DNA from 2 places in the Paenibacillus sp. FSL L8-0663 genome. Region 2 is predicted to be linked to the other one. Evidence: riboswitches for the same ligand, from Rfam matches in the RefSeq annotation. Region 2 holds a riboswitch; the other holds the start of a gene.
The links. A riboswitch is a leader RNA that binds a small molecule or an ion and turns the genes downstream of it on or off. The one in region 2 is predicted to bind glycine.

Region 1: another riboswitch for glycine. It lies ahead of MKY75_RS19105 (alanine/glycine:cation symporter family protein); the one in region 2 lies ahead of sdaAB (L-serine ammonia-lyase, iron-sulfur-dependent subunit beta).

What each region holds. Positions count from the first base shown of each region.
Region 1 covers NZ_JBBOYM010000001.1:4,346,164-4,349,580, reverse strand. Annotated here, with positions in the region: gene MKY75_RS19110 (glycoside hydrolase family 1 protein) at 1-768, shown strand, start outside; glycine riboswitch at 937-1,023, shown strand; glycine riboswitch at 1,032-1,126, shown strand; gene MKY75_RS19105 (alanine/glycine:cation symporter family protein) at 1,287-2,705, shown strand; gene MKY75_RS19100 (iron-containing alcohol dehydrogenase) at 2,764-3,417, opposite strand, start outside.
Region 2 covers NZ_JBBOYM010000001.1:423,481-426,897, reverse strand. Annotated here, with positions in the region: gene MKY75_RS01895 (DUF6359 domain-containing protein) at 1-1,234, opposite strand, end outside; glycine riboswitch at 1,572-1,687, shown strand; gene sdaAB (L-serine ammonia-lyase, iron-sulfur-dependent subunit beta) at 1,899-2,588, shown strand; gene sdaAA (L-serine ammonia-lyase, iron-sulfur-dependent, subunit alpha) at 2,578-3,417, shown strand, end outside.

The DNA of each region.
Region 1 (3,417 bases), 3.9 Mb from region 2:
CTGGCAACCAAACGGGGACATGAGATCATCCCGGGTGCTCAGATCGGCTGTATGTTGGCACGTATAGAAAGCTATCCACATACGTGTAACCCAGCGGATATACTGAAAGCCCAGCATGAAAATCAGATGAACCTATTCTTTACGGATGTGCATGCCCGTGGGGAATATTCCAACTATATGAATCGTTATTTTGAAGAAAATAATATTGTGATCCAGACAGAACCCGGCGATGACGAAATTTTGAAAAATAATACAGTTGATTTTATCTCATTTAGCTACTACATGACCTTGACCGTATCGGCAGGTCCAGAAGGCGAGAAAGCAGCAGGAAACCTGATTGGCGGCGTGAAAAATCCGTATCTGCAGTCCTCCGACTGGGGATGGCAGATCGATCCGATCGGCCTGCGTGTTACACTGAATACGTTTTATGATCGCTATCAAAAGCCTCTGTTCATCGTGGAAAATGGCTTGGGTGCATATGATAAGGTGGAGGAAGATGGCTCTGTGCATGACACATATCGCATTGATTACTTGCGTCAGCATATTGCCCAAATGAAGGAAGCGATTGCCGACGGTGTTGATCTGATTGGTTACACCAGCTGGGGCCCTATCGACCTTGTGAGCATGTCTACTTCCGAAATGTCCAAGCGCTACGGATTTATTTACGTTGATCTGGATGATGACGGTAACGGAACGCTCAAACGCTCCAAAAAAGACTCTTTTAATTGGTATAAAAATGTGATAGCAACCAATGGTGAAGAATTGTAATTCCATATCATCTCGGGCGGGTATAGCAGAGGACATCCTAAGGATGCGATCTGCTGTACCCGCTTTTTTGATAGACTCAATAATAATATTTCAGAGGGCTTCACAAACTTTTCACTTGTAATAAGCTGAAAGTTTTCTGTATAATGAATAAAAATTTCATATGTCTGGTTGATGTTTGCGGGAGATGGAACGAAGGTTCCGACCGAAGGGGCAAAACTCTCAGGTGCTTAGGCTGGTTACAGCCACAAGCGGGGACCGTAAACGGACAGAACTCTGGAGAGACCCTTAATTGGGCGCCGAAGGTGCACCGCAGAGAACATCTGCTTAAACTCTCAGGCAAAAGGACAGAGACGCGAATAACCTGTGACAGGGAATACCCTAGGCTTTTTTATGAGCTATTAGAGGTAGAAACCTGCACAAGATGGTTGTATTTTTTCGTGCCTTTAACCTCTCCAGGAGTCGAATCAGCTGATTTGACTCTTTTTTGTTTTCTAATATGTTGGAGGAGCGGGTTGAAAATGAATTTGGTACATGTGTTAGAAACGATTGACAGCTGGATATGGGGAGCGCCGCTTCTTATTCTCGTGATGGGCACGGGGTTGTGGCTAACGATCCGCTTGAAGCTGCTTCAGGTTATTCGATTGCCTTTGGCGCTCAAGCTAATTGGTAAAGCGCCGGACGAAGGTAGCGGAGATGTAAGCAGCTTCGGTGCATTGAGTACGGCACTGGCAGCTACTGTAGGTACAGGAAGTATTGTTGGCGTGGCGACAGCGATCAAGCTGGGTGGGCCCGGTTCATTATTCTGGATGCTGGTTGCAGCTTTTTTCGGGATGGCAACCAAATATGCGGAAGGATTATTATCCGTTAAATACCGTGTTAAAGACCGGAACGGACAATTTTCGGGTGGTCCGATGTATTATATTGAAAACGGACTTGGCCGCCGTTTCAAGCCGCTGGCGATGTTGTTTGCCTTTTCTGGTGTTCTTGTAGCCCTATTTGGAATCGGTACTTTTCCGCAAGTAAAGGCTATCGTTTCTTCGACGGAAAGTAGCTTTGGAGTGCCAACGGTAGTTACAGCGATCATTATTTCCGTGTTAACTGCTGTTGTTACGATTGGAGGACTCAAAAGTATTGCCAAGGTATCCACAAAGATTGTTCCATTCATGTCGGGGCTCTATATCGTAGTTTGCTTAATTGTACTCATTAAGTTTGCAGGAGAGCTTCCTCATGCGATTGCTTTAGTATTACAAGGGGCCTTCTCGACCACATCTGCAACGGGTGGATTTGCCGGAGCGACGATTATGTTGGCGATGCGAAGTGGAGTTGCCAGAGGTATTTTTGCTAATGAAGCCGGTTTGGGAAGTGCGCCAATTGCAGCAGCTGCTGCTAAGACGAAATGGCCTGCAGAACAAGGGTTGATATCCATGACAGGCGTATTTATCGATACGATGATTATTTGTAATCTGACGGGATTTACGTTGCTGGTTACGGGAATATGGAGTGGAAATGACGATGGAGGTCTGATGACCCAGCATGCGTTTTCCAGTGCCTTTCCGGCTGGTGCAGAACTCGTGACGATTAGCCTTATTTTATTTGCATTCACAACGATACTGGGCTGGAATTACTACGGGGAACGTTGTGTTGAATATTTACTGGGTGTCAAATGGATTAAACCATACCGTTATTTGTTCATCGCACTTGTGGCAGGAGGTGCGTTCATCAAGTTGGAAGCCATTTGGCTGCTGGCAGATATCTTTAACGCAATGATGGCTTTCCCGAATCTGATTGCACTGCTTGGCTTATCGGGAATCGTAGTTGCAGAAACCCGAACCTATATGGATTCTCTGTATCCTAATAAGAAAAAGGGCATTCTTGCAGGTGCCAGTGTAGGGGCAGCTATTCAAGTAGAAGAAAAGGGACAAACGGTTAATTCATAAATTCCAAAAGGGAGTGCCCTCAGCCATCACAGGCTTGAGGACACTCCCTTTTTAAATGTTATAACGATGCGCGCAAAATAGCTAAAATATCTCCTTGATTAAGCTTTTTATAGTTACCGAAGCCTCCGTATTCCATTTCACGGGCTGCAATGTTTGCGATTTTTTCCAATTGCTCATCATTAATATTGTAATCGGCCAGGGTGGAAGGGGCACCGAGACTTGTCCAGAATGCACTAAGACGGTCAATACCTTCCAAGGCGATTTCTCTATCTGTTTTACCTACGGTGTCTAAGTCAAACATACTGAGCATCAGCCGTTTCATGCGTGCAGCATCCTGATCCACCGTATGTCTCATCCAGTTGGGGAATAGGATCGCCAGACCGCCAGCATGAGGAATATCATATACAGCAGATAATGCATGTTCAATCGTATGCGAAGCCCAATCCCCGAAGTAGCCCATTTGCAGTGTTCCGTTAAGAGCAATCGTTCCGGCATATAAAATCGTTTCGCGATGCTCGTAGTTGTGCAAATCCTCCAACAGCTTAGGTGCAGTTTCGATTACGGTTTGCAGCACGGAAAAGCACATACGATCTTGCAACGGTGTATTTTTAACATTGTGAAAATACTGTTCAAACACATGGCTCATCATATCCACCATGCCATATACCGTCTGATCACGTGGCACAGAGAAGGTGTTTTTTGGGTCCAGAAT
Region 2 (3,417 bases):
AAGGTCCTTCCGCACGGCCCCCGCCGTTATAAACTCCCTGATCTACAGCATTCCCCCATTTTTTCGTGCCTGAAGGGATATAAGCAATGCCTTTAGCTTTGGTAGGATCAATAATAGCCAGCGTAGATCCTGCATGCATCGCAATCGAGCGCACACCCTTGGTAATGCCGAAAGATTGATCTGCGGCTACAATGTCGGTAGCATTCACGTCACCAAGCGCATTATAACGGAAACGAACGCCAAAGTTGGTCGCCAGCCAATCGGAGCTTGTTAATCCTTGCATCGCCGGTGATGCAGCCTCTTCTGCAGTCATGCCTTTGGCTGGATTAGTATAGGCTCCACGACGGTAGCCATTCATAACTTCGGAGGAATCCCAACGGTTTTTGTTACGGTCCGCATTATAATGATCGGAGATGAAGAAGACGCTCCCCCCGTTATTCACGTATTGCAGCAGGGCAGCCTGCTCGGATGCCTTAAAGGCAACATTCGCTTCACCAATAATGAACACATCATATTGGCGCAACTTGTCATATGTTATGGCCTGCTCTCCATAAGTAAAAGGAATGGGACGATTCAATTGGTCTACCGTAAAGCCTACATTACGCAGTCCATTGGCAAAGTCGGAGAAGGCGCCTTCAATGACCCAATCTGCTGCACCAGCGGTCTGTGCGTGCGTATTATCGAACAGCACCTTTTTGCCTTTTCCATCCGGCAGTGTAGTACCGGGTTGACCCGGGTTGCCAGGTTCAGGTTCGCCAGGTTCACCTGGTTCCCCCGGCTCGCTTCCGCTCACCAGTTCAACAGCGCTCGGGCTTTTGACTCCACCAAAATTATTGTAGGCGCCGAGTGTACCCGTCACACGAATTTTGCTGCCGATCAGCTCAGGATGGCCTGATAGCCCATATTGCCCTCTGTACGCTGAAGTCAGCTGTACATCCAATAGATTAGACGTATTACGTTCATTTGCCTGGTCGGCAATCAGTACGTTAAAATCATTCGCGAACGGAGAAGAAAAGTTAGCCGTTTTCGATCCGGTAGCATGTCCGACGATGTAGCCTTCCACCGTCACCGTACCTCCACTGCTTTGGCCCTGAAGTGCTTCGGCTACTGTCAATGCTCCCTCTGCCTTGACCTGACCGAATGGAACGAAGATCCCGATCAGCAGTGATGCGATCGCTGCTAGATGCAGCATCCCTTTTAAGCGTGAACCTGTTAACCGCAAGCCTTTTACCATACGTCAATATCCCTCCTATGATTTCCATAAATGTACTTGTCCTCTATCAGATTAGCCGCCAATCTTCTAATTCCTTCCTGATTTCATCCATAATTATGTAAACTTTAATCTTTTTTATTGGAAATGCACCTGTTTCAGGATTTTGCAAAATTCGATTCCAGTCGCTCCAAAGCGCAATATCTAGACGAACTAGGCCATTTCGATCTATATATTGTTCATTGGAAGTCGCTTATTGGATTTTTGCAAAATCCTCGTTTATGTAAAAATTGAACCCTGTGATTGACACCGAGCACGTCATACATTACGCTAAGAAAGACATGTAGAACGGTATACGCGAATGAAGATGACGGGAGAGTCTGTCCAGGAGGCTTACACTCTGGCGGCACCGAAGGAGCAAGACGCCAGCACCCGGCTGGCGGATAATCTCTCAGGTCCATGTATCGTCATCTGACGCAACTCTGGAGAGAGCGCAAGCCACCCAAGGGGTAAGGCGGTAAGAACACCGCACGAAACTCTCAGGTAACGAGGACAGAGATAAGGGAAACTTCCTTATCCTGTCCTTTTTTGTGCTCACATTGTGCGTCAGCATTAGGAACCGTCATAACCGCGCAAAGACGCGGAAATACCATATAGTATGGTATTAGAACATACAGGGGGCCACACCATGCGTTTCAAAGATGTATTTTCTATTATCGGCCCGGCCATGACCGGACCTTCCAGTTCACACACCGCAGGCGCGGTGCGACTCGCACGCGTTGCCCGGCACTGGCTCGGGGCGCAGCCTGACCGTGCCCGTATGACACTGTACGGCTCCTTTGCCGATACGTATAAAGGACACGGTACGGATCTGGCGCTCATCGCAGGACTGCTTAATTACGATACGGACGATCACCGGATTCCAGATGCCGAGCAATGGGCCGAGCAAGCCGGGATGACCGTGGAATTCGCCGTCAGTGGACTCCCCGCTCCTCATCCGAACACCGTCCGTTTCGAGTTGTGGAAGGGCGAGGATCAGCGCACACTGCTGGGCTCCTCCATCGGCGGCGGCAGCATCCATGTCCAGCAACTCAACGAATTCCGGGTCAATCTGACCGGGGAGCTGCCTACGCTGGTGCTTCTCCACTCGGATAAGCCCGGTACATTGGGCGCAATAACTTCAGCGCTGGGCGCGGCCCACATTAACATTGCCTATATGCACGTAGATCGCAAAGGCCGGGATGGTGAAGCACTCACCGCCATTGAAACGGACAGTTCTGCTCCAGCTGAACTGATTGCGGAACTGCGTTCTTTACCTCATATGTATGAAATTAAGATGATTAATTTGAAAAAAGGAGCTGAATCCGATGCGGTTTAGCCATCTGCATGAGATCAGCGCTTTATGCGCTGAAGAATCCACCACGATTGGCCGCTTGATGATTCAAGAGCAGGTACAAGAAACGAATACAACGGAGGAAGAAATCTTTCGCCAAATGTCTGATTATTATGAAATCATGAAGGAAGCCGTTCATCGCGGTCAGACACAAGACACCGTATCCCGCAGTGGATTGACGGGCGGCGACGGCAAGCGCCTGGCCGAGTATCTGCGGTCAGGGGAGACCTGCTCCGGTGATGCCTCCGCGCTCGCCATGGCTTATGCCCTCTCCGTGTCGGAGGTTAATGCATCCATGGGTCGCATTGTCGCCACTCCTACCGCAGGCTCATGTGGGGTTATCCCTGGTGTGTTCATCAGTGCGCAGGAACGGTTCGGCTGGGATGATGAGCATATGGTGAACGGCCTATTCGCCGCTGGAGCCATTGGCTACGTGATCGCCAACAACTCCTTCATTTCTGGCGCGGAGGGAGGCTGTCAGGCTGAGATTGGCTCAGCTATCGGGATGGCCGCTGGCGCTATGGTCGAGCTACGCGGTGGTACGCCTGAACAGGCTGTTCACGCCGTGGGCCTCGCTCTTAAGAACACGCTCGGCCTGATTTGCGACCCCGTCGCCGGACTCGTGGAGATTCCGTGCATCGTGCGCAACGGCCTGGGAGCCGTGACTGCGCTTGCCGCAGCGGACATGGCTTTGGCGGGTGTGCGCAGCGCTATTCCGTCTGACGAAGTCATTGACGTGATGCTTGAAGTCGGCAGCGCGATGCCGTCGAAGCACCGCGAGACCGCCAAAGGCGGCTTGGCTCAGACGCCGACT